Regions from separate parts of the Aneurinibacillus uraniidurans genome, predicted to be linked through region 3. Evidence: predicted binding sites of a transcription regulator. Region 3 holds the regulator's gene; each other region holds the start of a gene.
The links. Region 3 encodes Rex, which represses fermentation and respiration genes when NADH is low (regulators of the CRP and FNR family bind a similar motif). Its sites were predicted from a motif close to TTGTGAAATATTTCACAA; they were not measured.
Positions count from the first base shown of each region.

Region 1: a site for Rex is predicted at 826-843, ahead of hcp (hydroxylamine reductase). Genes of this name have one in related genera too.
Region 2: a site for Rex is predicted at 601-618, ahead of PO771_RS00415 (cytochrome c oxidase subunit II). Genes of this name have one in related genera too.

Region 1 covers NZ_CP116902.1:128,465-130,740, reverse strand. The annotation lists gene PO771_RS00690 (HAD family hydrolase) at 1-124, opposite strand, end outside; gene PO771_RS00685 (lysophospholipid acyltransferase family protein) at 235-801, shown strand; gene hcp (hydroxylamine reductase) at 932-2,230, shown strand.
Region 2 covers NZ_CP116902.1:82,026-84,301, forward strand. The annotation lists gene PO771_RS00410 (DUF420 domain-containing protein) at 1-436, opposite strand, end outside; gene PO771_RS00415 (cytochrome c oxidase subunit II) at 852-1,775, shown strand; gene PO771_RS00420 (cbb3-type cytochrome c oxidase subunit I) at 1,800-2,276, shown strand, end outside.
Region 3 covers NZ_CP116902.1:2,496,751-2,499,026, forward strand. The annotation lists gene PO771_RS12410 (amidohydrolase family protein) at 1-653, opposite strand, end outside; gene PO771_RS12415 (redox-sensing transcriptional repressor Rex) at 676-1,332, opposite strand; gene dinG (ATP-dependent DNA helicase DinG) at 1,345-2,276, opposite strand, start outside.

The DNA of each region.
Region 1 (2,276 bases), 1.5 Mb from region 3:
CCGCACACAGACCTCTTACTACCATCTCCTCAAACACAGCTTTCTTCATGCCACCAAAATCAATGCGGGACTGCAGCAGTGTATTATCCATGTCAAATATAATACCGTATCGCTTTTCTATCATCGTACCACTCCTTTCACATCCATTATTCATGAAAGAATTTCTCCAAGTTAGTATCAGGTACTAAAATCTCATGCTATAATCAGAAAAAACACTGTAAGGAGCTAAAAGATATGGTTTATACAATCGTCCGCAATTGCGTAAAACTTTGGCTGCATCTCCGCTTCCGTGTACGCATTGATGGAATTGAAAATATTCCGCACGAAGGCGGCTGCATTCTAGCAATGAATCACACAAGCAACTATGATTCATTATTAGTCGGCACGCATACCCCGCGTAAAATGTACATCATGGCCAAGGAGGAACTGTTCCGCAAACGATTCTTCGCCTGGCTCATCACTGAGATGGGGGCGTTCCCGGTAAAGCGTGGACAAGCTGACCTCAAATCACTTAAGTATACGTTAAAGCTCATTCAAGACGGCAACCTGTTCTCTATCTTCATCGAAGGCACTCGCTCCCAGAGCGGTGAAATGCAAGAAGCAAAGAAAGGTATCGGCTTTATCGTTAGTAAAAGTAAAGCCCCGGTCGTTCCCGTATACATCCACGGCACCAAGCAAGGCTGGTTCCAACCTGCAGGCGTTGTATTCGGTCCACCAGTCCAACTCGAAGAAGGTATCAAACACGAAGAGGCAGCCGCTCGCATTAAAGAAGCGATCGAAAAACTGGCAGCTGCACAATAGGGCAATTTTGTGAACAGACCCATCGTGTGACATGTGTCACATTCGTATTCCTCCTCCTCAATTATAGTATACGTATACGGTGCTTCTCCACGTTAGAAGAGAAGCGAACTCGTAAAGGGGGATATGAGGGATGTTCTGTTATCAATGTGAACAAACGCCAAGCGGCGGCTGTAAAGTAATCGGGGTATGCGGCAAAAACGAGGACATTGCTAGTTTGCAAGACATTATGATCTTTGGGTTAAAAGGAATCGCAGCATACGCGACACACGCACGTCAGCTTGGTTATACCGATCCATTCGTGGAAGAAACAACCCAGGAAGCGTTGTACATGACGCTAACGAACTCTAATTTTAATACACAAGAACATATTAACATGGCCATGAAAGTCGGCCAGGCAGCGGTTCGTATTATGGATGTACTTGACCGTGCTCACACAGACCGCTTCGGTATCCCGCAGCCGGTACAAGTATCCCAGAACAAAATTGAAGGCAAATGCATTATCGTTACTGGACATAATTTGTTTGCACTTGAAGAACTGCTTAAGCAGTCTGAAGGCAAAGGCATTAACATTTATACACACTCTGAGATGTTGCCTGCACACGGCTATCCAGAACTTAAGAAATATCCACACCTGAAAGGCAACATCGGCAAGGCATGGTTTGATCAGCGCCGTCTGTTTGAAGAATTCCCTGGTGCGATTCTTGCTACAACGAACTGTGTCATGCCAATCAAAGGCACATATGCAGATCGCTTCTTCTCTTATGACATCGCAGGACTGGAAGGCGTAACGAAGGTAGAAAATGATGACTTCACTGCGCTCATCCAGCGTGCACTTGAGCTGCCGGAAGCAAACATCGAATCCGAGCAAAAGCTGACAACTGGCTTCCATCATGAGACCGTCATCGGCATCGCACCAGAAATTATCGATGCTGTAAAAGCAGGTAAAATTCAGCGCTTCTTCGTCATCGCAGGCTGCGATGCACCAGGAAAAGGCGGCGAATACTACCGGGAGCTGGCAACCTCACTGCCGCAGGATACTGTGATCCTGACGACATCATGTGGCAAGTTCCGTTTTAATGATGTGGATTATGGTACAGTACCGGGTACTAACATCCCGCGTTATATCGACCTGGGTCAGTGCAACAACTCCGGTTCTACAGTCAAAATTGCACTTGCCCTCGCAGATGCGTTCGGCTGTACGGTCAACGAGCTGCCGGTCAGCATCGTCCTGTCCTGGTTTGAACAAAAAGCGGTAGCTATTCTACTTGGTCTGTTTAGTCTCGGCATTCAGGATATTCGCATCGGTCCAAAACCGCCGGAATTTGTTACACCGGGCGTGCTCAATGTTCTTCAGGAAGCATTTGGCCTGAAGCTTATTACAAACGCACAGGCAGATATGCAGGCAATGCTTACTGTCTCAACGCAATAAGAAGGAAGAAAACGAGCAGAAATAATTTCAAGATGGAAGCTGTCCC
Region 2 (2,276 bases), 1.4 Mb from region 3:
CCACCTGCATATTCAGACCGCGTGTTACCGAAATAAGTGCCAGTGGAACGATAACAGCGGACAGAACGATGTGTGTGATAAGAACGAAATAGTAGATCGGTCGTAGAATTCCTTCTCCGCCATAGTGTGTAGATGGCGCCAGTGCGTGGTATGTCACATACGAAAGCAGAAACAGGGCTGTTGTTGTGAAAGCCGCAAAAATATAACGGCGGTGGCGCTGAATGTTTTTTTGCTTAATGGAATAAAGAGCAGCCACCAGGAAAATAAATGTGAAGCTGTTCATGACAGCGTTGAAAAACGGCAGAAACGTTAGATTAACGTTGCCAAGGCCGTTGTATTTCGGCATGAAGTATAGAACAGCGACAAGTAAGTTAATAACAATTGTGAGACCCACAATAATCGGGGTATAATTGCGCTGCTTCACCTGCTGATTCATTATTAAAATCACTCCTTGATCTTTCTTTAGTTTTAGCGTAGCCAATCGTCGACAAAAACAACGATTCACGTGTCTTATTGTAGCGCTTTTTTTGTACATACACAGTAAGAAAAATGCAACATAATTGTGAATTAAGCAGATTTGTCCCATATGAGTATACAAGCATGTGAAAACAATCTCAACTAGTTGTTTACTATCTATTTCTACATTATAGTGCTCAGTTTTCATAGTCCTTTTTCTGGCTTAAAAGAGCACGTGTGGAGAATCTGAGAAAGTTTCGTGTTTTAATTGTGACGAATTGATGAATAATAGTGAAACGAACAAGCGGAGTACGACTATCTCTGATATTATAAAAGCGCTATTAAATGTTCTACATCATCTTAGGGTGGATGCGTAAGAGAGGAGATGAAAAAAGGTGAGCAAACAAAAGCTGCTGCGTCGGTCTGGGTTTTTCATCATGGCAGCTTTGGCAATGGTCCTTTTATCTGGATGCGAGCAGTACATCGTGTTAGATCCAAAAGGTCCCGTTGCTGAAGTGGAATACCGAATGATTGTGATTTCCACAATTCTGTGTGCAATCGTCGTGATTCCGGTTCTGGCTATCTTCGCGTATGTCGTATATCGATTCCGCGATAAGCCAGGCAACAATGCACCTTATACCCCACATTGGGACGAGAGTAAGGTGCTTGAGATCATCTGGTGGGGGGTACCAATTCTTATTATCGGTATCCTGGGTTATTTCACAGCACGTGATACATTCGCTCTGGCGAACCCGCCAAAAACTGAAGAGCCACCGATGGTAATTCAGGTTTCATCTATGGACTGGAAATGGGTGTTCCATTATCCGGACCAAAACATCGCTACGGTAAATGAAGTACACATTCCAGTTGGAAAACGGGTTGAGTTCCAGGTAACAGCAGATAATGCACCGATGAACTCTTTCTGGATTCCGCAAATTGTAGGTCAGACGTATACAATGCCAGGTATGGCAATGAAGCTGGGCGCACAAGCTGATCATCCGGGTCAATACTTCGGTTCAGGCGCTAACTTCACAGGTAAAGGATTTGCACACATGCAGTTCAAAGCAATTGCAGAAGAACCTGCTAAGTTTGAACAATGGGTTACCAATGTAAAACAAACAAAGCCGGCTTTGACTCGTGCAGAGTATGAAAAGCTTTATAGTGTACCAGGTCTTGTAGATAAACAAGAGTACTCTTCATATCCGAAAGGAATTTTTGAAGAGCGCGTTATGGAAAACGGTGGAGACAACCACACTGGCCACTTCGAACATAAAGAGGCTGCAAAAGGTGAAATGTCTAAAGAAAGTATGAATAAATAACGCGAAAGGAAGGAGGAAATCCATATGTTAGAAAACATCAACACTTTCGCATCTAAGTTTTTTGTTACGGGCGACCCGATGATCTATGGTGCGGATGTTTCGATTGTATTAGCCACGGTTGGTATTCTTTTTGTTCTGACATATTTCAAAAAATGGGGTTATCTGTGGCGTGAATGGATTACAACAGTTGACCATAAGAAAATCGGTTCAATGTATTTCATCGCTTCGCTGCTTATGTTGTTCCGTGGCGGTGTTGATGCCCTGTTAATGCGTGTTCAGCTAGCAGCACCAGATCTGAAGTTCCTGCATTCTGAGCACTATAATGAGATTTTTACTACGCACGGTACGATTATGATCCTGTTCATGGCGATGCCATTCATGTTCGCCCTGTTCAACTGGGTTGTACCGTTGCAAATTGGTGCGCGTGACGTTGCATTCCCGTTCCTGAACTCCGTAAGTTTCTGGTTGTTCTTCTTCGGTGCAATGTTGTTCAACCTTTCG
Region 3 (2,276 bases):
CATTCTGTTTCAGACATATGAATATGAAGCGGCAGATCAAGTTCATACGCACGGGCTACAATGCGTTCAATATAATCTGGCGGGCATGTATACGCCCCATGCGGCGACATCATCGTCGTGATTCGACCACCAGCAGCTCCGTTCCATTTCGCAGCAAATGCGCTTGCCTCTTCGAGCTTTTGCGTTTGCACATCCGGCGGGCACAGCCCGATTACACCACGGCACAGACGGGCACGCATACCAGATTCGGCTACAAGCTCAGCAACGGTATCCATATGATCATACATATCAACAAACGTTGTCGTGCCTGTTTTTAGCATTTCTACGATTGACAAGGATGTGCCCCAGCGTACATGTTCTGCTGTGAACTGCGCTTCGAGCGGCCACATTTTAGTCTCCAGCCATTCTTGCAGCGGCAGATCGTCCGCATAGCCGCGCAGCAGAGACATCGCTGTATGGCCGTGTGTGTTTACAAGGCCCGGCATAACGATTCGGCCTTTTGCATCGATAACTTCTTCGTAGTCAGACAAATTGTCCGGCGTTGGTCCGACGTACGTAATCCGGCCATTCTCAAACGCAATAGCTCCGTCATATACTACGTCATTTTTTTCATTAACCGTCAACACTGTCGCATGAATGATAATTTTTTTCATAAAGTCCTCCTGTTGTATCTGCCTACAAATAATAGGCAAGACTGTGCAGCTCCATCGTGACATCTGCATCGTGCACGCGAACCCCTTCGATCACTCTAAGGTTTACGGGGGCGAAATTTAGAATGCCAGTTATGCCGCACCGCATCAATTCATCCGCTACGTTCTGTGCAGCTTCTGCTGGCACCGCGATAATGGCGATGCGAATGTTCATCTCTTTGACCGTTTCCGGAAGCGTAGATAACGCCTGAATGGTCAGTCCAGCGATTTTTTTACCGACTTTGTTGGGATCGGCATCAAAAATCGCCGTGATGCGCATGTTATCTTTTAGATAGGCATTATAATTACTAATCGCATGGCCAAGATGACCGGCTCCAATTAGCACGACATTAATTTTTTGATCAAGCTTTAGGATGCTTTTAATTTTTTCGATCAGATAATTCACTTCATAGCCGATCCCTTTGCGGCCAAATTCCCCGAAACAGGCAAGATCTTTACGAATCTGCGCCGGATTCAAGTCAAGTGCTTCCCCGAGCTGCTGGGAAGAAACCGTTCGTACATGCAGGTCCTGCAAGCTATCTAAATAGCGCAAGTATACGGGAAGCCGCCGTACGACGGCTTCCGAAATTCTCGGAACTTTCACCTTACGTCCTCTCCTTCTTACCGCGTTCCTTTTCCCTATGTAGTGGCCAGATTACGGTTTGTCCAGCCAATCTGCAATATCATCAAGCAGTTCTGTGGTGGGTTTCGTTAATACGGTCGTTTCCGGAAGTGACTGTAGGAACAGCCGCCCGTAGCGTGCCTCAACAATGCGGCGGTCATACACCAGTACGACACCACGGTCAGTACTCGTACGAATCAGACGCCCAAATCCTTGTTTGAAACGAATAACAGCTTGCGGAACTGAAAGCTGCATAAAAGCATTTTTCCGCTCTGCCTCAAGCTGCTGATTGCGTGCTTCCGTGAGCGGGTGATTAGGCGGCACGAACGGCAGGCGAACGATCGCCACACAGGACAGGTCCTCTCCTGGAATATCGATACCTTCCCAGAAGCTACTTGTACCGAGCAGCACACACGCCTCAAGCGTTCGGAACTGCTTTGTCAGCTTCGTTCGACTTCCTCCATCGACCCCGTGGCCAAGCACACTAATGTCAGCTTCTTTGAGCCGTTCCTTAAGCGGTTCGTACACGACCTTTAGCATCGAATACGATGTAAATAGTACAAGCATCCGCCCGCGTGTCGTAATAGCTACTTGTGCAAGCGAGTCAATCAGCGCCTGGACAAACTGTGCTTCTGACGAACCTTTGATGCTTGGAATATCGCTTGGAATACAAACAAGTGTCTGCTCTTTATAATGAAAAGGAGAAGCAAGCATAGCTGTGTCCATGCTGCCTTCTGCCAGCAAGTCCGCAAGCCCGAGCCGATCTGACGCATAACGAAACGATGACTGAACGCTCAAAGTAGCGGATGTTAACACAACACTTTCCTTTTTATCAAAAAACAGTTCACGCAGCGTGCCGGATACATCAATCGGTACGCGGTGCAAATATATGCCGCGTCGGGTACTGCTGCGCACATCCAGTTCAATCCAGTATACATACTCGTCATCGTTCTGCAATACCATAT